One region of the Vallitalea longa genome, then DNA from elsewhere that is predicted to be linked to it. Evidence: predicted binding sites of a transcription regulator. Region 1 holds the regulator's gene; each other region holds the start of a gene.
What was found. Region 1 encodes NrdR, which represses ribonucleotide reductase genes. Its sites were predicted from a motif close to CACAANATNTTGTG; they were not measured.
Positions count from the first base shown of each region.

Region 2: a site for NrdR is predicted at 2,788-2,801, ahead of QMG30_RS17250 (ribonucleoside triphosphate reductase). Genes of this name have one in related genera too.
Region 3: a site for NrdR is predicted at 3,604-3,617, ahead of nrdJ (ribonucleoside-triphosphate reductase, adenosylcobalamin-dependent). Genes of this name have one in related genera too.

Region 1 covers NZ_BRLB01000002.1:331,341-336,681, reverse strand. The annotation lists gene QMG30_RS07825 (sigma-E processing peptidase SpoIIGA) at 1-263, shown strand, start outside; gene sigE (RNA polymerase sporulation sigma factor SigE) at 413-1,114, shown strand; gene sigG (RNA polymerase sporulation sigma factor SigG) at 1,213-1,989, shown strand; gene QMG30_RS07810 (YlmC/YmxH family sporulation protein) at 2,043-2,306, shown strand; gene nrdR (transcriptional regulator NrdR) at 2,471-2,926, shown strand; gene QMG30_RS07800 (DUF6241 domain-containing protein) at 3,203-3,607, shown strand; gene QMG30_RS07795 (helix-turn-helix domain-containing protein) at 3,629-4,006, opposite strand; gene QMG30_RS07790 (YifB family Mg chelatase-like AAA ATPase) at 4,449-5,341, shown strand, end outside.
Region 2 covers NZ_BRLB01000012.1:149,138-154,478, reverse strand. The annotation lists gene thyA (thymidylate synthase) at 1-149, opposite strand, end outside; gene QMG30_RS17250 (ribonucleoside triphosphate reductase) at 307-2,685, opposite strand; gene hflX (GTPase HflX) at 2,965-4,245, opposite strand; gene QMG30_RS17240 (tetratricopeptide repeat protein) at 4,287-5,341, opposite strand, start outside.
Region 3 covers NZ_BRLB01000004.1:138,697-144,037, forward strand. The annotation lists gene QMG30_RS10035 (HAD family hydrolase) at 202-909, shown strand; gene nrdJ (ribonucleoside-triphosphate reductase, adenosylcobalamin-dependent) at 1,020-3,377, opposite strand; gene QMG30_RS10045 (hypothetical protein) at 3,764-3,907, shown strand; gene abc-f (ribosomal protection-like ABC-F family protein) at 4,021-5,341, shown strand, end outside.

The DNA of each region.
Region 1 (5,341 bases):
ATATATCTTGTGATGTATATAATTTATCTAGCTTCGCTGAGTTCGGTGAAAAGAGTAATCTAAAGTTAAGGTTGATTCCATTTTCTTCATTAGGCAATGAAAATGGTATGTTGTTAGGAATTGTTGCAGATAATATATGTATTAATCTTGGGAATGAAACAAAAGATTATAGAGATGTGGTAGTTGCTGTATATGATAAAAAACTATCTAATGACAACAGTTACCAAGTCCTTATACATCCGAAATTAATTAGTGTACATTAGAATATATTTTTATGAATTAGCTAAAGTACAATATCATAACTAAAACGCTAAGGAAAATATCTTTTGTTAGGCATTACTAAGACAAGGGATATATAATAGGGGGAATAGAGTTGATATGTAAGAATAAAAATCTACTAAATGTTTTTAGTATAAAACTTATTCAGAGATTCAGGAAATTATTTTTGTGGGATAATGGAGAGATTCATTATATAGGTGGCAGTGAAATATTACCTGCTCCACTGGGAAATGAAGAAGAATCAAGAATTATTGCTATGCTTGGAAGTGAAAACGATTTTAAGGTTAAATCAATACTTATTGAGCATAATTTAAGGCTTGTAGTATATATAGCCAAGAAATTTGAAAATACTGGTATTGGTGTGGAAGATTTAATATCCATTGGAACCATTGGATTAATAAAATCAATCAATACTTTTAAACCTGATAAAAAGATAAAGTTGGCGACTTATGCTTCTAGGTGCATAGAAAATGAAATTTTGATGTATTTAAGAAGAAATAATAAGACTAAGTTAGAGATATCTATTGATGAACCACTTAACGTCGATTGGGATGGCAATGAATTGCTTTTATCAGATATATTAGGTACTGAGGAAGATGTTATTTATAGGAATATTGAAGAAGAAGTTGATAAAGAACTACTGAAAAAAGCTCTAAGCAAATTATCAAATAGAGAAAGGGTCATAGTGGAGCTAAGATTCGGGTTAAAAGCTGATGGAGAAGAGAAGACTCAGAAAGAGGTTGCTGATATGTTAGGTATATCACAATCGTACATATCAAGACTAGAAAAAAAAATTATAAAAAGGTTGCAAAAGGAAATTATTAGAATGCAATAAAAAAAGGTATAAATATATTGCCACTGGTAATCATTTTAATATAAAGAAAAACATGAAGTCGTTCTTGTTTATGACAAAATGATTACTGGAGGTAGAGTATGGCATTGAATAAAGTTGAAATATGTGGTGTTAATACATCAAAGTTACCCATTTTAAAAAACAAAGAGAAAGAGGTATTATTCAAAAAAATACTTGATGGGGATCTTGCTGCACGTGACGAATATATACACGGCAATCTAAGATTAGTGTTAAGTGTGATTCAAAGATTTAGTAATTCAGGTGAAATGGTAGATGACTTGTTTCAAGTAGGTTGTGTAGGACTTATAAAGGCGATAGATAATTTTGATATTACTCAAAATGTTAAATTTTCAACATATGCCGTACCAATGATAATTGGGGAGATAAGAAGATATCTAAGAGATAATAACAGTATTAGAGTAAGCAGATCCCTTAGGGATACAGCTTATAAAGCTTTACAAGCAAAAGAAAGACTACTAAGAGAAAATAACAAGGAACCAACTATTACTGAAATTTCCAAGGAACTAGATATGAGAAAAGAAGATGTCGTTTTTGCTCTTGATGCAATTCAAGATCCTGTATCTTTATTTGAACCTGTCTATAATGATGGGGGCGATTCTTTATATATTATGGATCAAGTAAGTGATAAAAAAAATAAGGAAGAGAGATGGGTTAGATCAATAGCTCTTGGAGAAGCTATGAAAAAACTTCCTAAAAGAGAATTTAATATACTAAAGCTTAGATTTTTTGAAGGTAAGACACAGATGGAAGTTGCTAGTGAAATAAGTATTTCTCAAGCACAGGTATCTAGATTAGAAAAATCAGCTATTAGACACATGAAAAGATATTTGAATTGATTATCACGATTAATTGAAAATCTAAGTAATGACAGCTTTTAGGGGGGAGTATATTGGTTAGGATATATGATATGAAGCAAAAGGAAGTTATAAATTCTAACGATGGAATAAGATTGGGATTTATAAGTGATATTGAGGTTGATTTACAAGATGGTAAGCTTACTAAATTAATTGTTCCCGGACCAGCTAAATTATTTGGAATGTTTGGAAGAGGTAAGGAATATCAGATACCATGGGATAGTATCAAAAAAATTGGAGAAGATATAATACTTGTAGAAATCAATGTAGAAAAATCTTTAGTTGAGTCAGATTACTAATCCAATTTCTCATTTGAATATTCTATACAGCCAAGTTAATTTAAAGGTGAGAAAGTTGAGTTGCTTTAAGTAAATAATTCACTTCATAGGTTGACCTTTTCCTACTTATAACTTATAATATGACTAAAATAGTGGCTATAAGCGGAAAGTAGGGAGAATAACTTATGAGATGTCCTTTTTGTAATGAGGATAATACTAAAGTAGTTGACTCAAGACCATCTGACGAAAACAATTTAATACGAAGAAGAAGACAATGTGAAGCGTGCGGAAAAAGATTTACTACTTATGAAAAGATTGAAACGATACCTTTAGTCATTATTAAAAAAGATAAGACAAGAGAACCATATAATAGAAATAAATTGATGAATGGAGTTGTTAGGTCTTGTCATAAACGTTCTGTATCAATGAGTCAAATTGAAGGGTTAGTAGATGAAATAGAAAACAGTTTATATAATTCTATGAAAAAAGAAATAAAGAGTAAAGATATCGGAGAAAAAGTTATGGAGAGACTTAAATCCATTGATGAAGTAGCTTATGTCAGATTTGCATCAATTTATCGTGAATTCAAAGATATCAATACTTTTATGGATGAACTCAAAAAAATATTAAATGATAAATAGGTTTCCCTAGTGGAAACCTTTTTTTGCCTCAAAGGAAAGTCCTACTTTTTTGCATATGAAATAGGAGCATTTTTATATGCGCTAAGGAAACTTTCCTAACGGATAAATACGCTTTGCAAAACGAGGCATAGCATCTTTTTTTCTATGGAATAATATAACATTGATGATTATGAGCATAATATAATAATCCTAATTAAGTTTGGAAAAACTAGTGTAATAAGGAAGTTATACTAATTAATGACAGTATAAACATTTTACTAGCTAGAGGTGATGGACTTGAAAAAGATTGGGATGTTTATATTAATAATTATTATTGTCATAATCACAAGCTGTACTAATAAAATCGAGAAGATAGATGATAATAAATATCAAGAACTTATAAAAAAGACAGAGCTTTCAAGAGTATATGTAAGAAGTCAAGAGAAAGTATGGGAAGAAATGCATATGATGGCTAACACCAAAATTATTGCAGATGAAATATGGGGAGAGCTAGAAATTACGGAAGAAAGAGTTGATTTTTTAATTATAGAGGTACTAGCATCTGATTATCCTGATAAAAAAATACTTCTCACAATATTATATAATTGGAAAAATGAAGATTTTTCTAATGCAGTAGATGAGCACAATTATTTATGGGGAAAATTAGGAGGTAATGTTGGTAAAGCTTATGAATTAAGATAAGAATATTCAATGTAACTAAATTTATTTTGAGGTGTATTCAGCTATATCCTTAGCATGTTTTATAGCTAACAAAACTAATTCTTTGGATTCATTATCCATAATATTACCATTGAATTTTACATTGTTTTTACATGATAGAATATTTTCCATTTCTTTAAAAATATTTTCAAGACAATTATTTTTGTTTACCTTTTTATCATTACAAGAAACATCTGTAAGATTAAGTAAATAATCAGTTGTACAATTGAAATATTTAGCACAATCCTCTATAAAACTTAGTTTTGGCTCTCTGCTACCATTTTCAATACGAGATAGAGTAGATTTATTAACATGTAAAATTTCACTTAGGGCTTCTAAAGATATTTTATTACTTTTTCTTAATTCTTTTAATCGAATCATTAATAAACTCCTTATCGATATAAATTAATAATAAACATTTATATGTATTATATCAATAAAAATAATAATAACAATTGTCTTTGCTAAAAAAGCAATTATGTTGACAATATATTTAATGATGTTATAATTTAAATTATATTATTGCCAAAACAGCAAATATTAATCATGTTTTATTGAAGGGACTATATGAAAAAGATGTAAATTTAATTATTTAATCAAAGGTTTTGTTGAAAATGTCTATATTTATTACTATAATTCTGATTAAAACTTTATATTTTTATTAATAATATAATTATTTTATGATATAATGGTATGGATTATTTAAATAACAAAAATTACTAATATGGTTAATGCTTTGATGAATTAAACATAATACATTATTAATTTGTTTAATATTTCATTTTATTGAATAACCAAATTTACATATGGTAAGGGGGACAACATGTTTAGTAGAGTTTATAGTGCAGCTTTAATGGGTATAGATGGATATATGGTTGGAGTGGAGGTAGATATATCAAGTGGATTCCCAAAACTTGATTTGGTAGGCTTACCTGATTCCGCAGTAAAAGAGTCAATTGAAAGAGTAAGGACATCTATCAATAATTCAGGTTACACATTTCCTTGCAAAAGAATAACGGTTAATTTAGCACCTGCTGATATTAGAAAAGAAGGACCTGCATTTGATTTACCAATTGCTGTTGGAATCTTAGCATGTATGGAGTTGATTGAAAGCGATTTGTTGGATAAAACCCTTATTATTGGGGAATTATCTTTAAATGGAGAAGTCCATAGGGTAAATGGCATATTGCCAATAGTCTATTGTGCTTATAAAAATGGATTTAAACGATGTATCATTCCAGCAGATAATGTTGATGAAGGTGCAGTTGTTGATGGTATAGATGTAATTGGAATAGAAAACCTAACTGAAGTTGTAAATTTATTAAATAACAAGTTAGCAATAGAACCAAAAAAGATTGATATTGAAAACCTTTTTAAGGAATCGTATGTGAATAAAGAAGATACTGCTGACTTTAGTGATATTAAGGGACAACAAAATGTCAGGAGGGCATTAGAAATAGCTGCTGCAGGAGCACATAATGTACTTATGATAGGTCCTCCTGGTTCAGGTAAAACTATGATGGCGAAAAGATTACCTACCATTTTGCCAGATCTTACTTTTGAAGAAAGTATAGAGATTACCAAAATATATAGTGTAGCAGGATTATTGAAAAAAGACCAAGCTTTGGTTACAAAGCGTCCTTTTAGGGCTCCGCATCATACTGTATCCAATTCAGCGTTAACAGGAGGGGGTAGAATTCCAAGACCAGGAGAAAT
Region 2 (5,341 bases), on a different contig from region 1:
TTATAACGATTAACTATTCCAAATCTCTTGATTGTATGGGCTGGTGTCCCGTCATTCCACCTAGGTCTTACTTCTTGTCCTTGTGAACTATATCCGTTATCTATTATATCTCTACACATATCAATAAATATCTTATCTGCTATACTCATGCAACTTCACGATCCTTTCTTAACTATACAGTCAATTTAATCTTGTTATATCTTACATTATATATCACTACTTGTCCACCATAACATAACTAAAATCTAAAAAATTGGCAGAATCATTATCCTGCCAATCTTTGACTTTATATAGATCAATATATAATTAAGCCTCTAATTTATCATTCTCAGCATACTTCTTAATATCAGATAACCCCATATATATATTAACATTATCCTCATCAATAACAATAAGTGTTGGTGCTGTTCTTATTTTATATTTCATTGCAAGTTCTGCATGTTCTTCAGCATCAATTATCTTAACACTTTTATTCTCTAAATATTGCTTTGCAATATGACAATTAGGACATGTTTTTGTAGTGAACAATAATTTCTCTGCATCATTATCTGTATCACATGTTACTGCAACCTCTTCATGGGTCTTTGAATCAGTATGAACTACTTTTAGCATTGACTCCTCAGGCTTATATTCTTTTCTATCTTTAAATTCCTGTGCTTTACCATCATTCCAATGTTGTACCGGTCTATAATATCCAGTGATTCTACTATAAACTTCTGTTGTTGCTCCACACTCTGGACATGTGTATTTTTCTCCTGCGATATATCCATGTGATTTACACACAGAATATGTAGGTGAAATTGTGTAATAAGGCAAAGTATAATTCTCAGCAATTGTCTTAACTAATTGAGCTGCTGCCTTCCAATCAGGTAGTTTTTCTCCTAAGAATGCATGGAATACAGTTCCTGATGTATATTTGTTCTGGAATTCATCCTGCATATCAAGAGCATCAAACACATCTGCTGTATAGTTAACAGGTAAATGGGTACTGTTGGTATAATAAGGAGTTTCTCCTTCTTTTCCTGATGTTATTATATCACCATATTTCATTATATCATGTTTCGCTAATCTATAACTTGTTGATTCTGCTGGTGTAGCTTCTAAATTATATAAATCACCATATTGTTCTTGATAATCTGAAAGTCTATTTCTCATATGATCTAGTACGTTAAGAGCAAACTTTCTAGCATCTTCTTTAGTTATATCTCCATTAATCCATTTAGCATTGAGAGTAGCTTCATTCATTCCAACTAAACCTATAGTTGAAAAATGGCTCTCAAAGTTACCAAGATACTTCTTAGTATATGGATATAGTCCTTCAACCAATAACTTAGTTATTACTTGCCTTTTAATCTTAAGTGAGCGTGCTGATATATCCATCATCTTATCCAATCTCTGATAGAATTCTTCTTCATTATTAGATAGATAAGCTATTCTTGGCATATTAATAGTAACAACACCAACTGAACCAGTGCTTTCTCCAGAACCGAAATATCCACCTTGTTTCTTTCTAAGTTCTCTTAGATCAAGTCTTAATCTGCAACACATACTTCTTATATCGCTTGGTTCCATATCACTATTTACATAATTACTGAAATATGGAGTTCCATATTTTGCAGTCATTTCAAATAACAATTTATTGTTTTCTGTTTCATCCCAATTAAAATCTTTTGTTATGGAATATGTTGGAATAGGATATTGGAAACCTCTTCCATTGGCATCTCCTTCTATCATAATCTCAATAAATGCCTTGTTAATCATATCCATTTCTTTTTGACACTCACCATATGTAAATTCTTGTTCTTCACCTGAAACTATAGCAGGTAAACCTCCAAGGTCATTAGGTACTATCCAATCAAGTGTAATATTAGAGAATGGAGATTGAGTTCCCCATCTACTTGGAGTATTTACACCAAAAACAAATGATTGAATACATTGTTTTGTTTCTTTATATGTAAGACTATCAACTTTAACGAAAGGAGCTAAATATGTATCGAAAGAAGAGAATGCCTGTGCACCTGCCCACTCATTTTGCATTATTCCTAGGAAATTAACCATTTGATTGCAAAGAGTAGATAAATGACTTGCTGGAGAAGATGTAATTTTTCCTGGAACACCACCAAGACCATCTTGAATTAATTGTTTTAATGACCACCCTGCACAATATCCTGTTAACATAGATAAGTCATGAATATGTATATCTCCACTTCTGTGAGATTTTGCAATTTCTTCATCATATATTTCAGATAACCAGTAATTAGCTGTTATTGCGCCTGAGTTATGTAATATAAGTCCACCTACAGAATATGTTACTGTCGAGTTTTCTTTTACCCTCCAGTCTTCTTCCTTAACATAACTATTGACTATTTCTTTATAGTCAAGTATTGTGGATTTCATATTTCTTATTTTTTCTCTTTGTTTTCTATATAATATATAAGCTTTTGCTACATCTGTATAACCTGTTTGTTCTAGAACTTTCTCCACACTATCTTGTACATCCTCAACTGTGATTTTTGAATCTTTAATTTTATTTTGGAAATCAGATGTAACTCTTAGCACTAAAATATCAAGTATTTCTTCTGTATAATTCTTATCGGTAGCCTTAAATGCTTTTGTAATAGCTTCCTTAATCTTGATGAAATCAAATTTACTTATTTTACCATCTCTTTTAACAACGTCAAACATTGCTAGTCTCCTCTCTCTTGCGAATTAATAATAATATACCATATATGCCCATAGTAGTCAACACGAAAAACACTACATAATGTATCTACTTAATTCAAAAAACACTATATGTAGTATATGCGAATAGGCTATAAATACTATGATATATGTAGTTTTCTGCTATATTTTACAATACTCATTGATAGAAATAAGTCCTTTTTGCCAATTAAAACCACCAATATTGTAAATCGAATTATATCTTGTCACAATATTTGGTGGTTGATTTTTTAGCAATTAAATTTATATTAGTAATTTAGTCTCATTTTTGTTTATTTCCCCATAAGTTTTTGAATCCACATAAGCTTCTATATAAGTACCTTCATTTTTATATTCTTCATTAATTATTTGTCCTGTAGTACGTATCTGATTTAATAGATTTCCATTATCATATGGAATTATTCCTTTTATGAATTTCTTGTCTTGCTGAATTCTTTTTTCTATTACATCTAATAGTTCATCTAATCCGATTCCTTCTTTTACAGAAACCCTTAGTGTTTTATATGCATTATTATCTTGAAGATATTTATTACTTTCTGGCTTATCTATTTTATTGAAAATCGTTATTACAGTTTTACCAGTAGCACCTAACTCTTCTAAGGTTTCATAAACAACTTTTATATGACTTTCGGCCTGAGGATTAGAACTATCGACAACATGAATTAAAATATCTGCTACAACAGCCTCTTCTAATGTAGAATGAAACGCTTTTATAAGATGATGCGGTAACTTTCTAATGAAACCTACAGTATCTGTTAATAAAACTTCTGTTTTGTTAGGCAATACTAATTGCCTAGTTGTAGGATCAAGTGTAGCAAATAATTTATCTTCTGATAAAACCTCTGCATCTGTTACTTTATTCAATAATGTTGATTTTCCTGCATTAGTATACCCAACAATCGCTATCTTGACTTTTCCTTGTTTCTTTCTTCTTTCTCTAATTAGATCTCTGTGATTCTTGACATCTTGCAATTCTTTTTTTAGCTGGGTTATACTATTTCTTATATGCCGTCTATCAGTTTCTAATTTTTTTTCCCCTGGTCCTCTTGTACCTATACCACCACCAAGTCTTGATAAAGTCGTTCCTATACCAGCTAATCTTGACAATCTGTATTGAAGCTGTGCTAATTCAACTTGAATTATACCCTCTCTCGTCTGAGCTCTTTTAGCAAAAATATCTAGAATTAACATGGTTCTATCCATTATCTTTACTTCTAAAGCATCTTCTAGATTCTTTAATTGAGCAGGGGATAATTCGTCGTCACTTATTATTCCGCTGGCATCCAATTCATGGATTAGGCTTTTTATTTCATCTATTTTTCCTTTTCCCAAGTAAGTTCCTGGATGAACACTTTCTCTGTTTTGTATAACTTTTTCTAGAGTTATCGCTCCAGCAGTTGTAGCTAACTCTTGAAGTTCATCAAGTGATTCAATTATATAAGATTCATTTTCCCTGGTAGCTACACCAACTAGAATTACTCTATCCACATATTCCTTTTCAATTTCAAAGTGCTTCTCTGGCATTACTAATTCCTCCTATAGAAACTAAGGGATAGGTTGTTGATCTACCTTTTTAGTTTCTTATCAATTAATTCAATTTCATTTTTTGCATCTACCTGCTTTTCATCAATTTCTAGAACTTTATTGAACATTTCAAGCGCCTCCTCATATTTTTCTAAGTATTCTAAAGACAAACCTTTCTTGAAATAGCTTTGATATATATCAGGTTTTATCTTTATTGCTTGATCATAATATTCTATAGATTTATCATATTCTTCTAATTTTTGATATAAATCACCTATCTCTATGATGATAGTATAATTATTAGGTTTTGACTCCAAATATTCTTTAAAAGCTTCTACAGCTTCTTCATTTTGGTCTAAGTATTCATGAAGATACCCTTTTTGGGCTAGTGCATCTTTATTTCCATAATCAGCTGCTACAGAATAATTAATTAGAGCTTGACCATATTCTTTTTTGTTGAAATATTCATTACCTCTTCCAATATATGCATCTGCATAATTATTCCACTTACTCAAAAGAAAATCATATATCTGTATAGCAGTATCGCTATCACCTTTTTTACTATAAATAAGTGCTTGTGTATTATATGCCTGTGGTATCAAAGGATTAATATCTATAGCTGTATTTACATCAGCTAATGCTTTATCATATTCTTCCTTAATGAAGAAGACAAATGCTCTATTAGCATATGCATAAGCATAGGATGAATCTATTGATAGAGCTTCATCATAACTTTCTAGGGCCTCTTCATATTTACCCCAATCTTTGTATAATATTCCTTTTGCATTATATATTGTTTTATCATTTTTATTTATTTTCAATGCTTTATCTAAAGACTCTATTCCTTCTTCATAATCTCCAATCAATCCATATGCCGTACCTCTAGTTGTATATGTCAATGCTAGTGATTCTTCATCATCAAAATATTTTTTTAGTTCTATTGCTTTATCCAAATCTTCTATTGCCTTTGTTGTTTCTCCAAGAGCAAGATTAATATATCCTCTATTACTATATGCTACAGCATCCTTATCATTAATACTTATCGCTTTATCTATATCTGCTAAAGATTCTTCATGATCTCCCAATTCAAAATAGA
Region 3 (5,341 bases), on a different contig from region 1:
TTTATTAGACTATACTGAAATGGAGGTGGGTTAATTGTAATTCATGAATTATATATATATCATTGTAAAAATCAAAGTTATCTGTCATAATAATTAATAATTATATATTTAACTTTTGAACCTATAACCCTTTATCTATTTGCATTAAATTAAAGGTGGGAAAGTTGAGTTATATACATATATTTGGAAGGAGTACTAATGATGAATACTTTTTTATTTGACTTAGACGGCACATTATTGCCATTGGAAGAACAAAGATTCGTAAAAACATATTTTGACGAAATGCATAAGGTATTTGATGACCTGATAGATAAAGAGATGTTTGTGAAGTATGTATGGACAGCTACAGATGTAATGAGAAGAAACAAAGATAAAAAGACTAATATGGAAATATTTATGAACAAATTCGAAGAATTAGTTGGTGAAGATATAAATGAATACAAAAATAGATTTGATGATTTTTATGACAATGGTTTTCAAGAAATAGGAAAAGCGGTTGATAAAAATACTTATTCTGAAAAATTAATTGATATACTTAAAAAAAAGGGTTATACAGTTGTCTTGGCTACTAATCCTTTGTTCCCTATAAAAGCTATCAATCATAGAATTAAATGGGCTGGACTAAAAGAATCTGATTTCAATTATATTACATCTTATGAGAACAGTCATTATTGTAAACCTTGTATAAAATATTATAAAGAAATTTTGGAATACATTAATAAAAAGCCTGAAGAATGTATCATGGTAGGAAATGATGTAAAAGAGGATTTGGTTGCTGGTGAATTAGGCATGAAAACATTTCTATTGGAAGATTATTTAATAAATAGGGAAGAACTAGAAATTGATTGTACTTATAGAGGTAAGTATGAAGATTTATATAAATACGTAGATAGTTTACCTTCAATATGAATATGAAAGGTCTATATAGTAAATGAGAAATCTCCAACATAGTGATAAGCTTAATATACTAGGTTGGAGATTTATATAATGATGGGGTTATAGGTATTTAGAATACATAATTATCTAATGGGGCATACGCCATTTTCGCAACCTGAATCACCAATGTCATAATCTAATTCATCTTTTTCATATTTACTGATAAGACTTGGTAGAAATGGTCTTAATTTATCATTCCTTTTTTTATATTCTTCCTCATTGATAGATTCATAAGGAAGAAGCTTATAAAAGCTATCATCAAGTGAAAGAAAAGACAGAGCTACAATATCGTCCCAATTCTTCCATACCCATTCTTCAACTTCTTTCCACTCGTGTTCTCTAACATGTACCGTAATAGAACAATTGTGGTCAACATAATTTTCCATGAACAATTTATAATTTTCAAGTTGTTTAATTGCTGTGACATCATATTTAGTTATACCTTTTGGTGCTTTTACAGGAAATTCAATTACTTTCGTATTACCAGTTTCCATATCTTGACCGACTTCTGGATAAATAGGATAGTCAAGTTCTTCACATACTTTCAACAAAGGATCATCGCTATTAATTCTGACTCTTCTTATATAATAAGGGGAATGAGAATAATGTACTCCACTAGAGACCGTTGGCAATTGGCTAAGAGTTCCTTCTGGTTTAATGGTAGTCACTAATAAAGGCTCATTTTCACCAATCTCATCAGCATATTCTTTAGCAGATGTTTTAGCGGTAGCTCTTAGTTTCCTTAACAGTTCTCCTTGATCTTTTTTAGATATTCCTGAAGCATTAACCATGTCCTGCCATCCAGTCAATGAACAGCCTAAAAGTTTATCTCTTTTATGGACATAATTCCATCTAGGAATTTCTAATTCCGTACATGTCATTCTATAACCTGCTCTGGCTGAAAGCTTCTGTGCCTCATACAATCCATTATAATCTATAGTTTTATCTTTCTTAATGAAAGAGAATACGTTAACGGTAGTTAAGTTACATAGACCTTTTGAATCTAATAAAATTTCTCCGCATGGATTGACACCATTCATGTTAGGTCTTCTTTTCCTACCAGCTATTTCATTTACCCATCCAGGTTCTCCGGAGTAGCGCATTTGCTCTAATTGCCAATGTAGCTGTTGCCTTGAAGGTTTACTTCTATAATAAATTGAGTTGTTACTCATTTGTCTATGGATGATATCATTATCTACTATCCATTGACCATCTATCTGTTTGTATAGATTATTTTTAGCTTCGATAGCTTCTTGGTCATCGGAATCCACAAGTACAATTTCAGCGGTCCTTCGGACTCCACCTACAACTACATTTTCACCAATTATATTTGCAATATCAAGGCAGTCAATTGGATGTAAGTGAGTATAACTTTTTCTACTTAATACACCTCGTTTACTTATGATGTTAGTAATCTTAATAAACATATTTTTGAGACTTGTATAACCACTTGCTGTACCACCAAAAGTTTCAAGCTTTTCACCTTTCGGTCTTACATGATTATAATTAATGATTATGGTATTTATATTTCTATACTCATTACTGTATAGTATTTTAAGATAAAAATCTAATGCTTGAACCCAACCTTCTTTACTATCACCTATAAGGATTCGTACTTTGTTGTTATGACTGAATTCTAGGCTTGTATTATCTTCTCTAAGATTTTTAGGGGTAGGGGTATAATCTTCATGGATAATATCAAACACGGTTCTTATTTTGGGGAGCTTTTTGATATCATCCTTTAATATCCTAATGCCTACGCCTGAGCCTATCATTAGAAGATAAAATAATTCTTTGAAAGAATCAAAATCATCGATGACAGTAAAAGCACAGTTATAATTAGACATAGGATAGTTTCTGGTAACATCTGTATTACCAACCCAAAATGTTCTACCTGATAAGAATTGCTTCAAGTTAAAAATGTTGTCATATAATTTTTCAGCTTCAGCTTTGGTAGTAGGTACCAAACTACAGTTATATTCCACAGCGCGTCTTACTGTTTCCCACCAATATTCTCGCCTTTTTTCTTCAGGTAACCATCTAGAATAAGTTCTATAATAAACAAAATTCCCTAATTGTTTCATAGGGTTAGGTCGATGTTTGTAACTACTGATGAATTCATCACTAAGAACCCTACCATCCGTTCTCTTTGTTCTTGTATCTCTTGTCTTGTCTCTTTCATACCTGTATAATATGTATCTTTTTGCAGCATTTTTTCTAGGGGATTCCATAAGATATTCTTCTACTAAGTCTTGAATTATTTCAACAGATACTGGATTGGAATAAGTCTGTAATTTCTTTTCAACCTTTTTGGCTACAGAATCAGCTAGTGCGTTATCAATATTTGCTTTTGTCTCTGCCATACATAATGTAATAGCAGTTATTATTTTATTTATGTTAAAATTGGTAATTGAACCGTTTCTTTTTAGAACTTTTATCATTTATTGACTTCCTTTCTTCTCCTTTTTATTATTCCTATTACATAATGTATCTAATCAAGATAGTGTCTATTTTATATAATAAGATGGTTTACTATCTATTCTACTTTAACTTTTCTATAAGGTGTAACCTCTTTGTTCTTGTGATATCACTGATATTACAATATTTGGCAATATTAGTGGCAAAACGATTGAAATACATTATGTAGTGGTTTTAAAATACTTGACACACAATATATTGTATCAATAATAATTATTCATGTCAATTAGAAATGAGAATGTGGCGTAATCTTTTTTTCTTGAATTTGACTAATGGCTAATATTATGATAATATTTATTATAAGTAGGTTATAAGCAATTTACCTAAAATAAAGTAAAGGTGCGTTAAAATGAATGAATCAGCTAATTTATGGATGATATTTAAAAGAAATATGACTGCTAATTTTGACTATAACACTATAGGTGCGTCTATTTTTAAATATGATAAAAATAATAAATTAGTTGTAGGATATTTATATAATGCATATTCGTAATGCTATTCAATAAGTAATATGTGTAATTATAAGTAATATTAAAATTTCTAATCCTAGACTAATTGTCTAGGATTTTTTGCGTTTAAATATATTTTTAGAAAGGTATGATTAAAATGATAGAATTGGGAATCAGTAATTTATCTAAGAGTTTTGGAGCGAACAAGATATTTGAAAATGTTAGTTTCGATGTTAAGACTGGAGAAACAGTAGGACTGATTGGAAGAAATGGAACAGGGAAAACAACCATAATGAAAATATTAATGGACAAAGAGGATTATGAAGGAGAAGTATTCTACCGAAAAGGTACCACTCTGGGATATCTCGATCAGATTCCTGTATTTGAACAAGATTATAACGTTAGGGAAGTGCTTTACTTAGCATTTGAAGATATTTATAAGATAAAAAAGAAAATGAAAGATATTGAAGATTGCCTTGCAGGAGAAGGGAACGATGTTGATAAACTTATGAAAGAATATGGATATCTACAAGAGCAGTTTGAACTTCTCGGTGGTTATGATATTGATGAAAAAATGAGCAAAGTCACAATAGGTCTGCAAATATCAGAGTCTATGCAACAGATGAAATTCTCTAATCTGAGTGGTGGAGAAAAATCTAAAATAATGCTTGGAAAGATTTTATTAGAGAGACCAGAAATATTACTACTTGATGAACCATCTAATCACTTGGATCTAAAATCCATTGAGTGGCTAGAAGAATATCTAAAAGATTATTCGGGTTCAGTATTAATTATATCTCATGATAGGTATTTTTTAGATAGGGTAGTCAATAAAATAGTTGAATTAGATTATGATGGTGCAGAAATATACTATGGAAATTATACTTATTATCTCATGGAAAAAGAAAGACGTTTTATTGAAGCTTATAACAGATATAAAGAAAATGAGAGAAAAATAAATAGGATGGAGGAACAGATTAAGAGATTTCGTATATGGGGTAAGATGCGTGATAGTGAAAAGATGTACAAAAGAGCTAAAGAGCTTGAAAAGAGATTAGCAAAAACGGAAAAACTAGATAAACCTGTTCTTGAAAAGACAAAAATCAAATTATCTTCTAAGGTGATGGATAGAACTGGAAAAGAGGTTCTAATATTGAAAGAGGTTGAAAAAAGTTTTGATGATAGAAAACTTTTTTATAATCTTAATCTTGTACTATTTCTTAGGGATAGTTTAGCTATACTTGGAGATAATGGTACTGGTAAATCAACCTTAATAAAAATCATTATGGAAGAATTAAATAGTGATAAAGGAAGTATAAAATATGGTTCTAATATTAAGATTGGATATTTACCGCAAGAAGTTAAATTTGATGATGAGGATACTTCTATATTGGAAACTTTTCAATATAAATATAACATAACTATTGGCGAAGCAAGAACAGAACTTGCTAAAGTGCTATTTATTAAAGATGATGTGT